2 regions of the Micrococcus sp. NPDC078436 genome follow, and region 2 is predicted to be linked to the other one. Evidence: riboswitches for the same ligand, from Rfam matches in the RefSeq annotation. Region 2 holds a riboswitch; the other holds the start of a gene.
What was found. Region 2 has a riboswitch for S-adenosylmethionine ahead of AB0302_RS02745 (flavin reductase family protein). Riboswitches for the same ligand answer to the same signal wherever they lie in the genome.

Region 1: linked by a shared signal. The riboswitch ahead of AB0302_RS10390 (bifunctional o-acetylhomoserine/o-acetylserine sulfhydrylase) and the one ahead of AB0302_RS02745 (flavin reductase family protein) in region 2 are both predicted to bind S-adenosylmethionine.

What each region holds. Positions count from the first base shown of each region.
Region 1 is NZ_JBFBLX010000019.1:21,255-31,527, forward strand. Features, by position in the region: gene AB0302_RS10370 (RNA-binding S4 domain-containing protein) at 1-124, shown strand, start outside; gene AB0302_RS10375 (phospholipase) at 128-835, opposite strand; gene AB0302_RS10380 (SGNH/GDSL hydrolase family protein) at 889-1,773, shown strand; gene AB0302_RS10385 (homoserine O-acetyltransferase) at 1,778-2,905, opposite strand; gene AB0302_RS10390 (bifunctional o-acetylhomoserine/o-acetylserine sulfhydrylase) at 2,902-4,278, opposite strand; SAM riboswitch class IV at 4,401-4,518, opposite strand; gene AB0302_RS10395 (VOC family protein) at 4,683-5,333, shown strand; gene AB0302_RS10400 (CPBP family intramembrane glutamic endopeptidase) at 5,356-6,183, opposite strand; gene AB0302_RS10405 (phosphotransferase) at 6,295-7,446, shown strand; gene gatB (Asp-tRNA(Asn)/Glu-tRNA(Gln) amidotransferase subunit GatB) at 7,457-8,962, opposite strand; gene gatA (Asp-tRNA(Asn)/Glu-tRNA(Gln) amidotransferase subunit GatA) at 8,959-10,273, opposite strand, start outside.
Region 2 is NZ_JBFBLX010000003.1:29,249-39,521, reverse strand. Features, by position in the region: gene AB0302_RS02760 (hypothetical protein) at 1-1,930, opposite strand, end outside; gene AB0302_RS02755 (hypothetical protein) at 2,056-2,412, opposite strand; gene AB0302_RS02750 (hypothetical protein) at 2,732-3,292, opposite strand; SAM riboswitch class IV at 3,569-3,688, shown strand; gene AB0302_RS02745 (flavin reductase family protein) at 3,766-4,317, shown strand; gene AB0302_RS02740 (cold-shock protein) at 4,608-4,811, shown strand; gene AB0302_RS02735 (MFS transporter) at 4,915-6,207, opposite strand; gene AB0302_RS02730 (FMN-binding glutamate synthase family protein) at 6,314-8,431, opposite strand; gene AB0302_RS02725 (bifunctional proline dehydrogenase/L-glutamate gamma-semialdehyde dehydrogenase) at 8,535-10,273, opposite strand, start outside.

The DNA.
Region 1 (10,273 bases), on a different contig from region 2:
GGACGGGATGGTCACCGTGAACGGCGCGGTCGAGACCCGCCGCGGCGCGCAGCTGCACGACGGCGACGTCGTCGAGTTCAACGGCGAGGCCGTGGTGATCGAGGCGGAGTCCGCCGAGTCCTGAGCCTCAGCGGCCCTTCAGCACCGTGTGCTGCAGGTATTCGCGCACGTGGCCGAGCTCCTGCTGGTTGATCGCGTGGGGCAGGCCCGCGTAGACGATCTTCATGAGGTCCGTGTGCGCGGTGAGCCACGCGTGGGCGGACTCGACGCGCGCCTCGGAGATGACCGGGTCGTCCTGGCCACGGCCCCAGAAGACCTTCGGCGTGAGCCGGGCGACCTCGTCGTCGCGGATGAAGAGGCCCTCGAGGCCGGGCTCGGCGAGGTCCGGGTCGATCACGAAGCCGGAGAGCGCGACCGTGCACGCGTAGGCCTCCGGGTCCAGGCGCAGCAGAGAGGTCGCCAGCGCCATGCCCTGCGAGAAGCCGAGCAGAGAGACGGTGCGGAAGTCGCCGCGCACGGTCTGCACCCACGCGTGCAGGTCCTCTGTCGCGCGGCGGACGGCCGGAGCGTCGTCGGAGCCGATCTCCCCCGTCACCGGGTCCTGGGAGAGCGGGAACCACGCGTGCATGCCGGGCTGGAGGGTCAGCGGGGCGCGGACGGCGGCCACCGTGAACGGCTCCGGCAGCTGGGGCACGAGGCCGAAGAGGTCGTGCTCGCTCGCGCCGTAGCCGTGGAGCAGGATCAGCAGGTGCTCGGTGCGCTCGCCCTCGGGGCGGGACCAGCGGACGACGGGCTCGGGGCCCGGGGCGGAGGGGGTGTGGGAGGGCTCGGTCACCGGCTCAGCCTAGCGATTGACCGTGGGTCGGCCCCTGGAGCAGACTGCTACCCGTGAGTAACACCATCGTGCCGCCCGTCGACGATCAGCCCACCGGTCACCCCTGGCGCCGCTACGTGGCCCTCGGCGACTCCTTCACGGAGGGCATCGGGGATCCGGACCCGGACCAGCTCGGCTACCACCGCGGCTGGGCCGACCGCGTGGCCGAGGAGCTGGCCCGCCACGCCGAGGGGCCGGAGCCGTTCGCCTACGCGAACCTCGCCGTGCGCGGCAAGCTGATCGATCAGATCGCCGCCGACCAGGTGGACCCGGCCATCGAGCTGGCCCCGGACCTCATCAGCATCTGCGCGGGCGGCAACGACATCCTGCGCGGCGCCGACCCCGACGACGTCGCCCGCCGCCTGGACGCCGCCGTCGGGAAGCTCGCGGGAACGGGCGCCACCGTGCTCCTGTTCAACGTGACCGACGTCCGTGACACCCCCGTGCTGGGACGCATCCGGGGGAAGGTGGCGATCTACAACGAGAACGTGCGCACCGTGGCGCTGCGCCACGACGCGCTCGTGCCGGACATGTGGTCGCTCAAGCAGCTCTCGAGGCCCGAGATGTGGGCAGAGGACCGGCTGCACTTCTCCCCCACCGGGCACCACACCATCGCGGCGATGGTGCTGGACACCCTCGGCGTCGAGCACGATCTGGAGCCCCTCCAGCCCAAGCCGGCCGCGCCCCGGACGTGGCGTCAGGCCCGCGTGTCCAACGCCAAGTGGGCGCGGGCCCACCTGGCGCCGTGGGTGATCCGACGCATCCGCGGCGTCTCCTCCGGCGACGGGGTCAGCGCCAAGCGCCCCGTGCCCGAGCCGCTGTTCGGCGTGGAGATGCCGCACGGCTCGGACCACACGGAGTCGCTGCCGGTCACGCCGCCCGCCGAGCCGGCCTCCTGAGCGGTCAGAGGGCGAGGGTCTCCTTCAGGGCGTCGGCGACCTGCCCGTACTCCGTGAGGAACCCGTCATGGCCGATCGGCGAGACGATCGAGTGGACGGGCACCTCGCCGGGCAGCAGCTCCGCGAGCAGCGCCGACTCCTCGGGCCGGTACAGCCGGTCGGAGTCGACGGCGGCCACGAAGGCCCGCCCGCGGAAGCGCCCCAGCGCCTCGGACAGGCTCCCCCGCCCACGGGCGACGTCGTGGCTCATGAGCGCCTCGGTGAGCACGAGGTAGGAGTTCGCGTCGAACCGCGCGGACAGCTTCGCGGCCTGGTGGTCCAGGTAGGACTCCACCGCGTAGCGTCCCTGCCGCCTCCCGACGGCGGCCCCGAACGGGTCCTCCGCGCCCTGCGGCTCGCGGCCGAAGCGGTACTCGAGCTCCTCGGCCGTGCGGTAGGTGGTGTGGGCGATGCGCCGGGCGATCCCGAGGCCCGTCTCGGGTCCGGGTCCGCCGTAGTAGTCGCCCTCGCGGTGCGCCGGGTCGAGCCGGATGGCCGCGGCCTGCGCCTGGCCCCAGGCGATCTGGTCCGCCGAGGACTGCGCCGTCGAAGCGAGCACCCCGACGCCGGCCACGCGCTCCGGGTGGGAGACCGCCCACTCCAGGGCGCGGGCCCCGCCCATCGACCCGCCGATCACGGCCTGCCACACGTCGATCCCGAGGTGGTCGGCGAGGCGGCGCTCGGCCTCCACCGCGTCGCGCAGCGTGAGGAACGGGAAGCGCGAGCCCCACGGCACGCCGTCGGGGTCGGGCGAGGACGGGCCCGTGGAACCGTGACAGCCGCCCACCATCGCGGGGGCGACGACGAACCAGCGGTCCGTGTCCACCGCCCGGCCGGGGCCGACGAGCGCGTCCCACCAGCCCGGCGTCGGGTCTGCGGCGTGCGCGGCCACGTGCGAGTCGCCCGTGAGGGCGTGCAGCACGAGGACCGCGTTGGAGCCGTCGGCGTCCAGGGTCCCCCACGTCTCGTACGTGAGGGTGACGTCCGGGAGGAAGCCGCCGGTCTCGGTGGTCAGGGGCCCGACCGAGACGGTGTGGCGGGCGCCCTCGGGGAGGTCGACGGTCAGGGACGGGCGGCTCGCGACCGCGGTCATCGGGTGCCCTCCCCCGCACCGGCCGCCGCCGCGAAGCCGCGCTCCAGGTCGGCGAGGATGTCCTCGACGTCCTCCACGCCGAGCGAGAGTCGCACCAGGCCGGGGGTGACGCCGGCGGCGCGCTGCTCGTCCTCGGTGAGCTGGGCGTGGGTGGTGGAGGCCGGGTGCACCACGAGCGAGCGGACGTCGCCGATGTTGGCCACGTGGTGCAGCAGCTCAAGCCCGTCCACGAACGCCGCGCCCGCCTCGGCGCCGCCCGCGATCTCGAAGGAGACGAACGCGCCTGCGCCGCGCGGCAGGTACCGCTGCGCCCGCTCGTGCCACGGGCTGGAGGGCAGGCCGGCGTAGACCACGGAGTCCACGTCGTCGCGCGCCTCGAGCCACGCGGCCACGGCCGTCGCGTTGGCCACGGCGCGCTGCATGCGCAGGGAGAGGGTCTCGAGGCCGAGGTTGACGAGGAAGGCGTTGAACGGGGAGATCGAGGAGCCGTAGTCGCGCAGCAGCTGCACGCGCGCCTTGAGGATGAACGCGAGGTTGGCGCCCAGGGCGGAGCCGACGCCCAGGTCCCGCGCGTACACGAGCCCGTGGTAGGACTCGTCCGGCTCGTTGAACCCGGGGAAGCGCTCGGGGTGCTGCGCGAAGTCGAACGTGCCGCCGTCGACGATCACGCCGGCCATGGCGGCGGCGTGCCCGCCGAGGTACTTCGTGGCCGAGTGGGTGACGATGTCCGCGCCGTGCTCGATCGGGCGCAGCAGGTACGGGGTGGCCAGCGTGTTGTCCACGATCAGCGGCACGCCCGCCTCGTGCGCGACGTCGGCCACCGCCCGAACGTCCAGCACGTCGCCCCGGGGGTTGCCGAGGGTCTCCCCGAAGAAGGCCTTGGTGTTCGGCTTCACGGCGGCGCGCCAGGACTCGATGTCGTCCGGATCGGTCACGAACGTCGTCTCGACGCCGACCTTGGCGAGGGTGTGCTTGAAGAGGTTCTGCGTGCCGCCGTAGAGGCTCGCCGAGGCGACGACGTGGTCCCCGGCTCCGGCGACGTTGAGGATCGAGAAGGTCGTGGCCGCCTGGCCGGAGGCCAGCAGCAGCGCGCCCACGCCGCCCTCGAGCGCGGCGATCTTCTCCTCCACCGGGGACTGGGTCGGGTTGCCGATGCGGGTGTAGAGCGGGTCCAGGTCCTTGAGGGCGAACCGGTCCGCCGCCACCTCGGCGGAGGGGAAGTCGAACGAGGTGGTCTGGTAGATGGGCAGGGCCGTCGCGCCGAAGGCGTGCTGGCCGGGGGCGGCGCCGGCGTGGACCTGCGCGGTGGAGAAGCCCCACGCGGCGGCCGGGGTCAGGGGCGTGGTCTCGGCGGGGATGTTCTGGTCGGTCATGGCGGACTCTCCTGAGCTCCTCAGGGGCCGGACCCGCGTCCCTCCCGGCGGTCGGTGCGCCGGGTCGACCCGGCGCCTCGCGCCGGGGGTGCCCCGGCGTCGTCGAGAGGGGCCGAGGGGACGGCCCGCGCTTGCCGGCAGCCCGTGTGGGAGCCGGCCTGGTCGTCACCCGGGGCACCCCACCGCGGAAGGAGGGTTGCCGGTCAGCATGCCGGGGCAAAGACGCTGACTCTCGTGACCGTGCCGCCAGTGTGCCACGGGTGCGGGGTCGATTTCATCGGGCGTGTCACACATGGATACGCTGTGAATCACAGGGGCGGCTCGGTGGTCAAGGGGCCGACGGCGCCGCCCTCCCATCGCGTTCGACGCCCGGCCCGCCCGGGGGTTCGGAGAGGAACAACGCCGTGAACACCTGCCGGATGGACCACGTCTCCTACGCCGCCGGGCCCGAGGGCCTCGAGGCCACCGTGGAGCGCCTCGTCGAGACCCTCGGCATCGACCGCATCAAGGGCGGCGTGCACCCGCGCTTCGGCACCCACAACGCCCTGTTCCCCATGCGGAACGGGCAGTGGCTCGAGGTCGTGGAGGCCATGGACCACCCGGCCTCCCTCAGCGCCCCCTTCGGCCAGCTCGTCCGCGCCCGCTCCGAGCAGGGCGGCGGCTGGATGAGCTGGGCCGTCTCCACCCCGGACATCGGCCGCTTCGAGCGCCGCCTGGAGCGCGAGGCCGTGCCCGGCATCCGCCGCTTCCCCGACGGCCGGGAGCTGTCCTGGCGTCAGATCGGCGTCAAGGGCACCCTTGCCGACCCGCAGCTGCCGTTCATCGTGCGCTGGGCCGACGGCCAGGAGGACATGCACCCGTCCCAGGCCGCCGAGCCGCAGGCCGCGATCGCCCACCTCTCCATGGCCGGGTCCCCGGACCGCCTGCGCGAGTGGCTGGGCGGCACGGAGGAGGACGCCGTGGCCGACGTCGACATCGCCTACGTGGCCCCGTCCGGCACCCCGGGCATCTCCTCGGTCACCTTCCGCACCCCGAAGGGCGAGATCACGCTCTGAGCGGGCCTGCGGGCGGGGCCGCTCAGCCGAGCAGTCCCGCCCGCGCCAGCAGCGGATAGCCGACAAACCCGACGGCGTCCAGCAGGAAGTGCGCCACCACGAGCGGGACGACCCGCCGGTGCCGCACGAAGAACAGCGTGAACACCACGCCCATGAGCGCGTTGCCGATCCCCGGGCCGACCCCCTGGTACAGGTGGTATCCCGCGCGCAGCACCGCCAAGGCCAGCACCACGGTCCAGACGCGGACGGGCAGGAAGAGGCCTGTCGCCGCGGGCGAGGGCAGCGCCGGCGCAGGATGCCGTGCGAGACCGGCGGCGCGCAGCTGCTGGAGATACCCCAGCCGGTCCACCATCCAGGCGACGACGATCACCTCCTCGAGCAGCGCATGCCGCGCGGCGGAGAGCAGCAGCACGGGCACCGCGTACCAGCTCGGGTCCATCGCGTTGGCGACGATCGCCGTCGTGATGCCGGCCGCGCGGCCGCCCGCGTAGACGCCGAGCGTGCCCAGCCCGATGGCCGCGAACAGGCCCAGGCCCCAGGCCAGGTCGCGACCGGGGCGGCGCAGATCCAGGCCGAGCGTGCGGAACGGGTTCCGCCCCCGCAGCCACATCAGGTGGAGCACGAGCGCGACCGGCACGAGGGCGAAGCCGATGTCCAGGAGCTGGTAGACGAGGTCGAAGATCCAGCGGTCGTTCACGGTGGGATTCAGGACGGTGGTCTGCTCGCCGAGCGGGGCCCGGGTGGCCTTGTCGATCAGCTGCACCACCGCGTACACCGCCGAGCGCCCGAGCGAGAGCCCCAGCACGATCGCGATCTCCCACCGCACCGTGCGGGCGGAGGGGTCGGGCAGGTGCGCGGCGTTCGCGGAGGCGCCGGGGGTGCGGGTCGGCGCGGAGGCGCAGGGAGCGGGCGTGGTCACGGGGGCCAGTGTAGGGACGGCACCCTCCCCTACCCTGGGAGCATGGCCAGCGATCCCGTCCCGTCCGAGCTCGAGCTGGTGGCCGCGGCGCTCGAGCGCCTGCGGCCCGGCCTGGACCCGACGACGACGGCCCGCCTCCGCGCGGCCGATTGGTCCGCCGGCGGCGTCGAGGAGGGCGGGCAGTTCCACCGGGTGCTCGTGCTCGAGGACGTGGGCGTGCTGCGCATGGCACGCCTCCACGAGGCGGGCGCGGCACCGGGCACGGTGTGGAGTCGGGAGCGCGATCCGGCCGCCCAGCTGGAGCGCCGGGTGGCCCTCGTGGACGGCCTCGCGGCGGCGGGGCTGCCGTGGCCGCTGCCGGTCTCGCTCTCGGAGGTGGTGGGTGCTGAGGCGGTCCGTTCAGGCGCGGGTGACGACGGCGGCGCGGTCCCCGTCCCCGGCCCCGGCGGCACCGCGGCCGTCCTGCAGACCCACCTGCCCGGCTTCCCCCACCCGCCGCACGAGGGCGACCCGGCTGTGCTGCGCGGCATCGTCGACGCCCTCGCTGCCGTCGACGTCGCCGACCCCCGCATCGCCCCGCATCTCGGGGCGCCCTTCGCCTTCCGCGGGCCGTGGACGGCCGAGCGCGTCGCCGCCGTCGCCGCGCTGCCCGAGCGGCTCGCGGGGCGGCTCGGCGGCTGGCCGGGCGATGCGCCGCCGACGCGGGAGGCGGACAGCGGCCCGGATCGGGTTCAGGGCGACGCGACTCCCCTGGCCGCCTGGCCCAGCGTCGTCGCGAGCCTGACCGACGCGGTGACGCGCTGGACCGCGGAGCCGCCCGTGCCGCCGTGTCTGGTGCACGGGGATCTGGCCGGGCACAACCTGCGGTGGCTGCCCGAGCCGGGCACGCCCGTGCACCCCGAGCCGACGTGGCGGCTGGCGGGGATCCTCGACTGGGACCTGGCGTGCGCGTGGGACCCCGCACTCAACGTCGCCTACCTCGGCCTGTGGCACGGCGAGGAGCTCGTCGAGGACGTGGCCCGGGACGCGGCCGAGGCGCGGCGCGCCCGCGTGTGGCTCGGCGTCATGGCCCTCGAGACCCTCGACGACGCCGCGGCCCGGGACGCACTGGTGGGCATCCCGGACCGCTCCTGGCGCACGCTGCTGCGCAAGACGCTTCCGCGTGTGACGCGGGCGGTGACCGCGCTGGGGTGAGACTCCCCGGTCAGCCGACCCCGAGGCGCTCGAGCACGATCTCGCGCACGCGGCCGGCGTCGGCCTGCCCGCGGGTGGCCTTCATGACCGGGCCGATCAGGGCGCCGACGGCGGCCATCTTGCCGCCCTTGATCTTCTCGGCCACGTCCGGGTTGGCGGCGATCGCGGCGTCCACGGCGGCGGTGAGCGCGCCGTCGTCGGAGACCACGGCCAGGCCCTTGGCCGCCACGATCTCCTTCGGGGCGCCCTCGCCGTCGGCGACGAGGCCGAGCACCTGCTTGGCGATCTTGTCGTTGATGGTCTTCGCGGCGATGAGCTCCTCGACCTCCACCACGTGGGCGGGGGCGATGCCGAGCTCGGCCACGGCCACCTCGCGCACGTTGGCCAGGCGGGCGATCTCGCCCATCCACCACTTGCGGGCCGCCGGCGCGGACGCCCCGGCCTCGACCGTGGCGACGATCTCGTCCAGCACGCCGGCGTTGACGACGTCGCGGAACTCCTCGTCCGAGTAGCCCCACTCCGCCTTCAGGCGCCTGTTGCGCACGGCCGGCAGCTCGGGCAGCTCGGCGCGCACGCGCTCGATCCACGCCTCGTCCACGACGACGGGCACGAGGTCCGGCTCGGGGAAGTAGCGGTAGTCGTCGGCGTCGGACTTGGGACGGCCCGACGTCGTCGTGCGCGTGTCCTCGTGCCAGTGGCGGGTCTCCTGCGTGATGGTCCCGCCCGCGGCGAGCACGGCGGCCTGACGCTGGATCTCGTGGGTGACGGCGTGCTGCACCGCGCGCGTGGAGCTCACGTTCTTGGTCTCGGTGCGCGTGCCGAAGACCTCGGCGCCCTTCTCCATGAGGGAGACGTTCGCGTCGCAGCGCACGTTGCCGTGCTCCATGCGGGCGTCCGAGATGCCGATGGCCTTCACGATGTCCCGGATGGCGGCCACGTAGGCGCGCGCGATCTCCGGGGCCCGCTCCCCCGCGCCGACGATGGGCCGGGTCACGATCTCGATGAGCGGCACGCCCGCGCGGTTGTAGTCCACCAGGGAGCTCGAGGCGCCCTGGATGCGGCCGGACCCGCCCTGGTGGGTGAGCTTGCCGGCGTCGTCCTCGAGGTGGGCGCGCTCGATCTCCACGCGGAACACGGTGCCGTCCTCGAGCTCCACGTCCAGGTGGCCGTCGAACACGATCGGCTCGTCGTACTGGGACGTCTGGAAGTTCTTCGGGGTGTCCGGGTAGAAGTAGTTCTTCCGCGCGAACCGGCACGTCGGGGCGATCTGCGCGTTCAGGGCCAGGCCCAGGCGGATCGCGAACTCCACGGCCTGCCGGTTCAGCACGGGCAGCGTGCCCGGCAGGCCGAGGTCGAGCGGGGTGACGTTGGTGTTCGGCTGGTCGCCGAACGCGTTGGCGGCCGAGGAGAAGATCTTCGTGGCGGTGTTCAGCTCCACGTGCACCTCGAACCCGAGCACCGGGTCGAAGCGCTCCATCGCCTCGGCGACGTCCATGGTCTGCTCTGCGTGGCTCACGCGGCTCCTCCGTCCGTGGTGGTGGCGCGCTCGGCGCCGGTGCGGCGCTGCGCGCCCTTCTCGAGCTCGGGGGCCTGCGCCCACACGGGCGAGCCGCCGCGGCGGGTCACCAGCGCCTCGACGGCGGCGCCCACCTCGTACAGGCGGGCGTCCTCGCGCGCCGGGGCCGTGAACTGCAGGCCGTACGGCAGGCCGTCCACGAGGCCGCCGGGCACCGAGATGCCCGGGACCCCGGCCAGGTTGGCCGGGATGGTCGCGTAGTCGTTGAGGTACATGGTGACCGGATCCTTCGTCTGCTCCCCCAGCGCGAACGCGGTGCCCGGCGCGGTGGGGCTCAGCAGCACGTCCACCTGCTCGAAGGCGGCCGCGAAGTCCTGCTGCACGAGCGTGCGGACCTTCTGCGCGGAGCCGTAGTAGGCGTCGTAGTAGCCCGCGGAGAGGGCGTAGGTGCCCAGGATGATGCGGCGCTTGACCTCGGGGCCGAAGCCGGCGGCGCGGGTGGCGCCCATGACCTGCTCGATCGTGCCGCCGCCGGCCGGGACCACGCGGTTGCCGTAGCGGACGCCGTCGAAGCGGGCCAGGTTGGAGGAGACCTCCGAGGGCATGATGAGGTAGTACGCGCCCAGGGCCGCGTGGAAGTGCGGGCAGGAGACCTCGACGATCTCCGCGCCCGCCTCTCGCAGGGCGGCGACGTCGGCGTCGAAGGCCGCCTTCACACCGGGGTGGTAGCCGTCCTCGCGCAGGTCGGCGATCACGCCGATGCGCAGGCCGGAGAGGTTCCCGCGGGCAGCGGCCGCGCCGAGGTCGGCGGGCTCCTCGGGCAGCGAGGTGGAGTCGCGCTCGTCATGGCCGGCGATCACCTGCTGCAGCGCGGCGGCGTCCGCCACGGTGCGCGCGGCGGGGCCCACCTGGTCCAGCGAGGAGGCCATCGCGATCACGCCGAAGCGGGACACGGCGCCGTACGTGGGCTTGACGCCCACGGTGCCGGTGAACGCGGCGGGCTCGCGGATGGAGCCGCCCGTGTCCGAGCCCAGGGCGAACGGGGCGAGGAACGCGGCCACCGCGGCGGCCGAGCCGCCACCGGAGCCGCCGGGCACCCGGTCCAGGTCCCACGGGTTGCGGGTCACGCCGAACGCGGAGTACTCGGTGGAGCCGCCCATCGCGAACTCGTCCATGTTGGTCTTGCCCAGGATCGGCAGGCGGGCGGCGCGGATCCGCTCGATGACCGTGGCGTCGTACGGGCTCATCCAGCCGTCGAGCATCCTGGAGGCCGCCGTCGTGGGCTGCCCGACGGTGACGATGTTGTCCTTG
Region 2 (10,273 bases):
CCACCGTCACCGTCTGCGAGGTCCCCGCGGTCCCGACGGCCGCGGAGACCCGCTGAGACGCGGCGAGCTCCGGGCCGAGCTGGCGCACGGTGCCGAGCGGCCCCGTCCGGGGATCACCCTCCGTGGAGTCGAACCGGTAGGACACCACCTGCATCTCGCGGGGCGCCAGGCTGGAGGCGGCCACGGTGACCGCTGCGAACCCGGCGGCCTCGAGGCGCTGGGCGACGGCGTCGATCGTCGCGAGGTTCTCCGGCGTCAGGTCCTCCCCCACACCGGCCACCCGGACGCGGACGGTGCTGAAGGGCCGCTCCAGTCCGAGTGCCCCCGCGGAGGCGGCGTCGACGTAGGCGGCGGGCATCTGGTTGGCGAGACCGAACCCGGTGGAGGCGGGCCGCAGCCGGACGTCCCGCGGAGTTCCGTCGGGGTCCGCTACCAGGGTGGTGGGCAGCTCGACATCCGTGAGCAGCGGGGCGATCCCCGCGAGTGCGGCGTCCGGCTCCGGCGTAAGGGTGCCCACGCTGACCAGCAGGGGCGCGTCCCCGGTTCCGAACCGTCGGCCATCGTCAGTGGCCGTGTAGTACGCGGACTCCCGGGACGTGGAGGCCGGCAGCGCCCGGGTGACCGCGACGTCGGGCCGGCCGGGGAGCGTGCCGGAGGCGGTCTCCACGGAGGCGGCCTCGGCCAGGGGCTCGTCCGCAGACGCCGGCCGGGTCAGGGTCCGCGTCTCCTGCACCAGGGACAGGCGGGGCGAGTCGTAGCTCAGGACCGGGTCCCGGCCCGTGGTCAACCCCGGCACGGGGACCACGGTGACCCCGAGCCCCAGGCCGCCGAACCGGCCTGAGACGTCGGAGGTGGAGACCTCGTCCTGCGTCGCTGTCCCGCCGGCGGGCAGCGCCCACACGGGCATCCCCACGATGCCGCGGGGCGCGGTGGGGTCCCGCGGATCCACCGGCGCCTGCTCGATGTCGAGCCGGGTGACCGGCTCCCGGTACGGGGCCGCGCGCACCTCGAGGGTCAGGGGCGCAGACCCGACGCTCGTGGCGAGCAGCGGGACGGCGGTGAGTGAGTCCACCGGCCGTCCGGCCGCATCCGCCAGGCTCTGGAGGTAGGCAGGGAGCCGATCCTTCGCCCTGACGAGCGCCTCAGTCTCCTCGGTTGCGGCGCCGGAGAGCCTGTCGACGACAGCCGGGAGGAAGCCGGCGGGCGAGGACTGCGCTAGTACGCGGAACGCGTCGGCGGCGGCGGGGTGCCCGCCGAGGGACAACAGCTGCGCCTCAGCCGCGGCGTCCACCACGATCATCCGATTGCCCTGCGGGTCGGGGTCCGCCCACGGGGCGGCCCAGTACGTGCCGGCCGGGACCTCACGCTGGGCGGGCGGAGGCGTCTGACCGCGGGGACCGACGGCAAGGGTGGGGAGCTCGACGTCCGTGCAGGGGCCTGGCTCGGGAGGGGCCGGATCGCAGAGGGCGGGATCGTCCAGCAGCGGACGGGCGTCCGCGATCGGCCCGTCGGAGAAGGAGCCGATCAGTGTGGCGTCCATGCCGAGCACGGGGCGCGGGCCGAGTCCGTCGTCCGTGCTCACCCGCGCGTCCAGGTCGAACGCGTGGGGACCCTCCACGCTGCCGTCCGCGGGGTAGCCGATCATGACGGCGTCCTGGTTGGCCACGCTGCGCACGCCGACGTCGCCGAGCGGGGCGGCCACCTCGACACCGGGCACCGCCCGGATGCGGTCGAGATCGGCCGGGCTGAGGCGCTCGGCTGAGCTCGTCCAGGCGGCCGTGTCCAGCGGGGCCATGAGGGCTGCCGCGCTCTGTGCGGCCGCGGGTGCGGACACGATCAGGTCATAGGACCCGCGCCAGCTGCTGTCGACGAGGGCCTTGAGCCGCTGTGTGGCCTGGGCCTGGACACCAAGGCCCAGGACCAGGGCCACAGCGAGCGCCCCGGCCACCAAGCGCAGCAACCGCACGGCGGGGAAGGAGGGCCAGGCTGGTCCTACACGGCGAGAACCCTCACCAGTGCTCGTCTGGACTCGCGAGCTCTGGGGCGGTCGGGACGTCATTCGGAGGGAACCGTCAACGCCACCCGGTAGGGCTCGTCATTGTCCACGGTGACCGTGAAGGTCACTGGCCCGGCCTGTTCTATGGGAGGCGTCGCTGCGGACCACCCGCCGCACAGGGCCTCCGATCCGGCCATCCACGTTTTCTCATCGCCATCGCCACTCGAGACGTGGATGTCCGTCTTGCCAGTCGCATCGGAGGGGCAGAGCAGGACGACCCGAAGGACCGCGCCCTTCTGGGCATCCACCGTGATCTCCTGGGTGCCCCGACCGACCCTCTCCTCCAGGACGGACTCCTGCTCCACATCGATGTAGTCGGAGTCCGGATTCTGACGTGCGTACTCCTCAAGGGTCATGCCCCCCTCCTCGAACAGAGCCGCGGGGAGAGCCTCTGCCGCGTTCGGGGCCTGGGCCCCGGCATCGGACGAGCCGCTCGTGGCGGCTGACTCCGAAGGGGTCGCACTGGCGACAGCCGTGGAAGTGCCCGAGGGGGTCGGAGTGTCGGACTGAGAGGCGGAGCACCCGGAGATCGTCGTGCCGACGAGCACAGCGGCGGCGAGGGCGGCCAAGCGACGTGAAGGAGACAAAGGGAACATGACATGCCTATCCGTAGGGGGGGAATAGGGGGGGTGCAGCGTCAGGCGCCCTGCGCCCGACGCTGCACCGCTCACCGCATCAGAGCTTGAAGTGCTGGAAGTAGAACTGCTGCCACGGGGTGTAGAACGAGCCGCTGCGCAGCGTGACCACGTCGCAGCTGCGGTTCAGCATCTGACGCTTCCATGTTCCCTGTGCCTGTTTGGCGCCGATGGCGAGCTTTCCACCGTTCGTGTAGGTGCTGGGCACGGTCCAAGCACCGCTGACGGTATTCGTAGACGAGTAGCTGACTCCCACACGGGTCCCGACCTTGGCGGAGACGCCAGCGACAATGGCGCTCACATCGCCAGAGAGTTCGCCTGTGATGTCGCCACTGACACCGAACGTGCGCCCGGTGGCGATAGTGAGCCTGACTCCGGGAGCCCCGGACACTGACGAGTAGGCGGAGTACGACTGCTTGAACTTGTTCGATGTCACGGTGGTGCTTGTCCAGTACTCCTCGGCACAGTACGCGTCCGGGGTAGCAGTCTCCCCTCCCACGGGCGCGGTCGCAGCCCCCGCTACGGGAGCCACCGCTAGCGACGGCGCCATCACCGCACCGGTGGACGCCGCCATGATCCTCATCTTCATGTCCATCCGCATGATCCGATTCCTTCCAAAGAACCGCCTGCGGGGGCCGCGGGTCGCGGTCTCGAGCTCCCCCCCTCTCGAATGACTGAATCCTGACTGCGGCCAGGAGCATGTGTCAAGCATCACATTTCTATGCTTCGCTCCACCCCAGCTCAGGTCGCGAACAAGCTTCTCTGCGCCGCCCCCTCAGCCTCCCGGCGATCGACGCACCCTCCGTGACCCCGCGCGTCGCCCGCCCCCCGGGCCGCTTTGACCATCCCTCGGACCCCTCCGTAGGCTGATCCCCAGAATCACGAGTCCCCGTCATCACGGCCCTGGCCGGCGGGGCGGCAACCCTCTCACGCAGTAGTGGGGTGCTCCAGGTGAGGATTCGGCCCGGCGGAGGACCCCGACGGGCAAGTACTCGCGTCTCCGCGGATCACGCCGATCCGCTCAGGTGAACCGCCCTTCGCGGAGCCGCGTCCGTCACGAAGAGGACCCGCGCCATGACCTTGACCCTGACCGACCACCACGCCCCTTGCCGGCCTGCCGGCGCCCACCCCGCCTGGCAGGCCGACGTCTCCCGCGACCGCCTGCGCCCCGGCCTGGCGGCGTTCCCGACCGGCGTCGTCGCCGTCGCCGGCCTCGTGGACGGGCACCCCGAGGTGATGGTCTCCTCCTCCTTCAGCGTGGGCGTCTCGTGGGAGCCGGCGCTCGTCTCCTTCTCCGCGCAGCTGACCTCGCGCACGTGGCCCCGACTGCGCCGGGCCGAGTCGATCGGCGTGTCGCTGCTCGCGGAGGACCAGGCGCACCTGTGCGGGCAGCTGGCCTCCCGCACCGGGGACCGCCTCGCGGGGATCGACGTGCACGTCAGCCCGAACGGCGCGCTCCTGCTCGAGGGGTCCTCCCTGTGGCTCGAGACACGCCTGCACACCGAGGTGCCCGCCGGGGATCATGTCGTCGCCCTGCTGGAGGTCTCCGGCTTCGCGGACCACACGGACGCCCGCCCGCCCGCGGCGCTGCATCGCAACCTCTTCCACGGGCTCACCGCGCTCTGAGGAGCGCCCCGGAGCCGGGATCCGCACGGACTGGAACGGCCCCAGATTGCGCTCACAGGCGAACATCCGATGAACATCGACCCCGTGGTCGCCAGGCGGTCGAATCCGTGGCAGTATGAACCTTGAAGTTGATCCAAGCTGTATCCCGTAACATCACTGCTTGTCAGTCCCGGCCCCGGTCGGAACGATGAGTGTGGGCACGCGGTTCAGTTCTGCCGCTTCACCCGGAGGCCACAGTGGCCACCGGTTCCCACATCGCCCCTCCGGGGGCACATCGAAAGGACACCATCATGGCTGTCGGTACCGTCAAGTGGTTCAACGCTGAAAAGGGCTTCGGCTTCATCGCTCCCGAGGATCAGTCCGCGGACGTCTTCGTGCACTTCTCCGCCATCACCGGCTCGGGCTTCAAGGAGCTCCAGGAGAACGACCGCGTCGAGTTCGAGACCCAGCAGGGCCCCAAGGGCCTGCAGGCCGCGAACGTGACCAAGATCTGATCTTCCTCCTCTGAGGATTCCGTCCCCGGCGCCTGAGGCGCTGACGGACGATCACCGAAGGCCCCGATCCCCACGGATCGGGGCCTTCGTCGTGCGCCACGGCTCACGCGCCGGACCGGCCCCGATCCACACGGCGCCGCAGCAGCCACGTGACCCCGAGTCCCAGCAGGTACGCCCCGCCCACCGCGAGCAGGCCGAGGCGGAAGTCCCCGGTGTGGTCGCGGAGCAGGCCCATCACGAGCGGTCCGCACGCGAAGCCGGCATACATGCCCATGGCGTTCGTCCCCGAGGCATCGCCGAGCTGCCCGGCCGGGACGCCGTCCATGATCCCGGCGTTGATCACCACGTTCGCACCCAGCACGGTGAGCCCGTGCAGCACGGCGGCCGCCCACAGGAGGGCCGGCGCGTGGCTCACGTCGGCGGCCAGGAGGGCGGCCACCACCAGCAGCGAGCCGGCGCAGATCGCCGCGAGCAGGGTGGTGGGCCGATGCCCGGCGGCCATGCGGCGGCCCCACCAGATGCGGGAGAAGACCCCGATCACCCCGGAGACGGCGGCGGCCGCCCCGCCGACGACGAGGGACTGGCCGAGCGTCTCCACCGCGAACAGCGGCAGGTACGCGTTCACGGCCTGCATGCCGAGGCCCGTGAGGAACGCGATCGCCGCGAAGAACCACACGCTCGCCGGCAGCCGCTCACGCCCACCGCGTCGGCCGGTCGTCGGCGCTCCGGCACCCGCGGGACCCTCAGCGGCCCGCGGCGCGCCGTCGTCGTGCCGGATGTGCGCCGCGGCCGCGGAAGAGCCCGCCGGGAGCGGCGGCACCGTGGCCCACGCGACGACGCCCAGCACGCCCGCCACGAGCGCCGCCCCCAGCGCGGCGCCCGTCCAGCCGAGGGCCAGTGCCGCGGCGGGGAAGAACAGGCCGCCGAAGAGCTGCGCGAGCTGCACGCCGGACTGCTTCACCCCGATCCACCCGATGCGCCGCTCAGGCGGGGCGACCTCGCGGATGATGCGGTTCGTCGTCGGGTTCGAGATCGCCTGGGTGACCCCGGCGAGCGCCGCCGCCGCGTAGAGCGCGAAGAGCGTGGTGGAGAACGCGCCCACCACGAGCGCCAGGGCCGCACCGCCGAAGATGATGCCCATCTGTGCGCGCGAGGAGAGGCTGTCCGCGAGGCGTCCCAGCCACACGGACGTGACCGCGGCGGCGCCGAACACCACGGTGAGCACGGTGCCGAGCTGGCCGGAGGTGACGCCCAGGCGCTCGATCACCAGCGCGGAGGAGCTGGCCACCCCGTAGTTGAACAGCGGGCCGGCGGCCATGGCGGCGAGCAGCACCGTCAGCAGCAGGACGTCCCCGGGGCGGCCGGGCTGGCGGGCGGGTACGGAGGGCGGGGTCACGGCCCCAGGGTATGCCCCCTCCTGCGACGAGCCCTGCGCTGCTGCTCCTGTCCGGGGCGGACAGGGGCAGCAGCGCAGGGCTCGTCGAGGGGGACGGCGGGTCGGGTCAGACGACGCGGCCCTCGCCGCGCGGCTCATCCTCGACGCGACCGGTGGTGTCGCCGTCGGAGACCTCTTCGCCGTCCTGGCGCTCGGGGCGTGCCCCGGCCTCGGGCGGCAGCTCGCTCGCGTCGTCCGCATGGCCGCGGCGCGGGGACTGGTCGGACCAGTCGGCGTCGGTCTTGGCGGCCGCCGCCGAGTCCCCGGACGGGCCCGGGACGGGGCTGGCGGAGGCGTCGTCGTCCTTGCCGAGGCCCACGGCCTGGGCCAGGCGGCCCACCGTGCGCCCGTAGAGGGTCTCGCCCTCCTTGAGGGAGGCGACGCTGGGCATGGGGGAGGTGCTCAGCGAGACCCCGTTCGCATCCCGCGGCTCGACGGCGATCCGGTCCTTCGTGGCGAGGGATGAGCCGGCGCGGGACAGGGCCGAGGGCGCCTGGCCCTGCTCGCCGTCGCGGCCCGGGGCGGCCAGCTCGGAGCGCCACTCGGGGTTGCGGTCCGTGAGGTAGTCGATGCGGGCGTGCTCACCGAAGTGGTCGGCGTCCGCCTCCTCCCAGTCGAGGTCCCAGCCGGCTGGCGGGTCGTTGAGCAGCTCGTCCGTGCGCAGCCAGTGGTAGATGGACGCGTAGGAACGGGTGCTCAGGTGGTCCACGCGGCGGCGCATCATGCGGGTGTTCAGCTGAGACGGGTGGGAGACGCCCATGGACGCCATGATCTGCACCGCCTCGCGGACGGTGAGGCGGTGGTAGTTGAACACGCGGTTCGACTTGTCCTCCACGTCGACGGCGCGGGCCAGGCGCGGGTCCTGCGTGGCGACGCCCACCGGGCACTCGTTCGTGTGGCACTTCTGCGCCTGGATGCAGCCGGTGGCCATCATCATGGCGCGCGCGGACATGGTGAAGTCGGCGCCCTGGATCAGGCGCTTGACGATGTCCGAGCCGGTGGCCACCTTGCCGGCGGCGCCGAGCTTGATCATGTGGCGCAGGCCGGTGCCCACCAGGGCGTTGTGCACGAGCATGAGCCCCTCGGTGAGCGGGGTGCCCACGCGGTCCGAGTACTCCAGCGGGGCGGCGCCGGTTCCTCCCTCGGAGCCGTCCACGATGATGAAGTCCGGAGCGATGCGCTCCTCCCACATGGCCTTGCACATGGCGAGCACGTCCACGCGGGAGCCCACGCAGAACTTGATGCCGATCGGCTTGCCGCCCGAGAGCTCGCGCAGCCGCCCGATGAAGCGGACCATCTCGCGGGGGGTGCGGAACGCGGAGTGCGAGGCCGGGGACAGGCAGTCGCGGTCCATGGGGATCTCGCGGGCCTCGGCGATCTCCTTGGAGATCTTCTCCTTGGGCAGCATGCCGCCCAGACCGGGCTTGGCGCCCTGCGAGAGCTTGACGGTGATGCCCTTGACCTCGGGGAGCACGGCCTTGGCGGCGAAGCGCTCAGCGCTGAACGTGCCGTCCTCGTTGCGGCAGCCGAAGTAGCCGGAGCCGATCTCCCAGAACAGGTCCGCGCCGTTGCCGCGGTGGTACTTGGTGAGGCCGCCCTCGCCGGTCTCGTGGATGAAGCCGCCCATGCCGGCGCCCTTGTTCATGGCCACCACCGCGTTGGCGGAGAGCGAGCCGAAGGACATCGAGGAGATGTTCATCAGCGAGATGTCCGCGGGCTGCGTGCAGTCCGGGCCGCCGATGCGCACCGTGGGGGGCTCCTCCGGCGCGTTCACGGGCGCGGAGGAGTGGAGGAGGAACTCGTAGCCGATCTCCGAGGTGTCCCGCTCGGTGCCGAACGCCTTGTGCGCGTCCAGGCCCTTGGCGCGGGCGTACACGAGGGAGCGGGTGTCGCGGTCGAAGGGCTTGCCGTCGAAGTTGCGCTCGATGAAGTACTGCTGGATCTCGGGTCGGATGGACTCGAGCAGGTACCGCATGCGCCCGATGACCGGGTAGTTGCGGAGGATGGCGTGGCGCTTCTGCGTCACGTCGTAGATGGCCAGGATCAGGAGCGCGATCATGATCGCGGCCAACACCCACCAGGCGCCATTGCCGATGACTGCGACCAGGACCAGGACCGCGGCGCCGAGCGAGAGTGCGGCGACGATCAGAAGTCTGTTGTTCACCCGACCAATGGTGCCCCACATCCCACGGTTCCGACACCCGCCCCGCCGGGATCCGACGCGGTGTCCCGGGCCTCTGCCGGACCTCGGCCCCGCCCCTCACCGGGACGGGGCCGACGCCGAGCCGTCAGAGCACCTCGTCCGTGAGGTGATCGGGGGTGCCGAAGCGGTGCGCGGTGACGGAGACGGCCTGCTCGTGGAGGAAGGGCAGCAGCTCCACCTCGCCCGCCGAGACCACGGGACCGGCGTAGACCGCCACGTCCGGGGAGTCACCGAGCGCCTCGTTCAGCGCGGCGCGGGCGGCGACGGCGCCGTCGCGGTCGCCCGTCCAGTCCGCGATGAGGCGGATGCGGGCGTCCCCGCCGCCCTCCGCGGTGGCCGGCACCTCGGCCATCCGCCGAGCGCGCTCGTGGAACGCGGCGGCGTCCTCCACGACGACGGCCACGGGCGTGACGCCGCCGTCGGCGTGGTCCTTGCGGACGGAGCGGGCGAGCTCCTCCACCTGGCCGCGGACGGCGGCGGCCGAGAGGTCGGCGGCGCTGCCGGGCTCGGTGGAGGGCACGTGGTTCAGGCTCACGGTCAGCGGCGCTCCGGCACGCAGGCCCGCCGACACCACGCGGAGGAGGTGCTCCGCCGGGCCGGACGCCCAGCGCACCAGCACGGGGGTGGGCACATGGCGCAGCACGTTGCGCTCGGCGGCGAGGGCGGAGATGTCCCGGTCGGCGCCGAACACGGTGGTCCAGGCCTTCTCGTCCAGCTTCCGCGCGGTCTGCAGCCACGAGGGGTCCACGCCGCCCGCGGTGCCCTCGGCGGTCTCCGTCGAGGAGGACTCGGGGCTCGTGAGCCACGTGGGCACGTCCTCCCAGTCCACCAGGCCGTGCAGGTAGTGCGGGCCGCCCGCCTTGGTGGTGGGCCCGACGACGGAGCGCTTCCAGCCGCCGAACGGCTGGCGGCGCACGATGGCGCCCGTGATGCCGCGGTTGACGTAGAGGTTGCCCGCCTGGATGTGCTTGAGCCAGTAGTCGATCTCCTCCGGGTCCAGCGAGTGCAGGCCGGAGGTGAGGCCGAAGTCCACCGCGTTGGCGAGCTCGACGGCCTCCTCGAGGGTGGCGGCCGTCATCACGGAGAGCACGGGGCCGAAGTACTCGGTGAGGTGCGCGTCCGCGCCGGGGCGCACGTTCGCGCGCACGCCGGGGCTGAAGAGCCGGCCCGTGTCGTCGAGGGAGCGCGGCTCGAGCGCCCAGGACTCCCCCTCGCCGAGCTCGGTGAGGCCGCGGCGCAGCTTCTCGCCGGGTTCCTCGATCACGGGGCCCATCTGCGCGCGGGGGTCGTCCGGGTGCGCCACGTGGATGGACGAGGCGGCGTCCAGCAGCTGGCGGCGGAAGCGCTCGGATGAGCCCACGGAGCCCACCAGGATCACGAGCGAGGCGGCGGAGCACTTCTGCCCGGCGTGGCCGAACGCGGAGGTGACCACGTCGCGGGTGGCGAGGTCCAGGTCCGCGGAGGGCGTGACGATCAGCGCGTTCTTGCCGGAGGTCTCGGCCAGCAGGTGCAGGTCCGGGCGCATGCCCTTGAACAGCGTGGCGGTCTCGTAGCCGCCGGTGAGGATGAGGCGCTCGACGGCGGGGTCCGTCACCAGCGCGGTGCCCACCTCCTCCTCGTCCTCGTCGGCCATCGTCACGAGCCGCACCAGGTCGGCCGGGTCGACGCCGGCGAGCGCGCCGTCGCCCTCGAACAGGCCGGAGTCCCGCAGGCCCTGCACGATGAGCTCCCACGCCACGGCGCCCGTGCGCTCGGACTGCGGGGCGGGCTTGAACACCACGGGCGAGCCGGCGCCGAGCGCCGCGAGGACGCCGCCCACGGGGA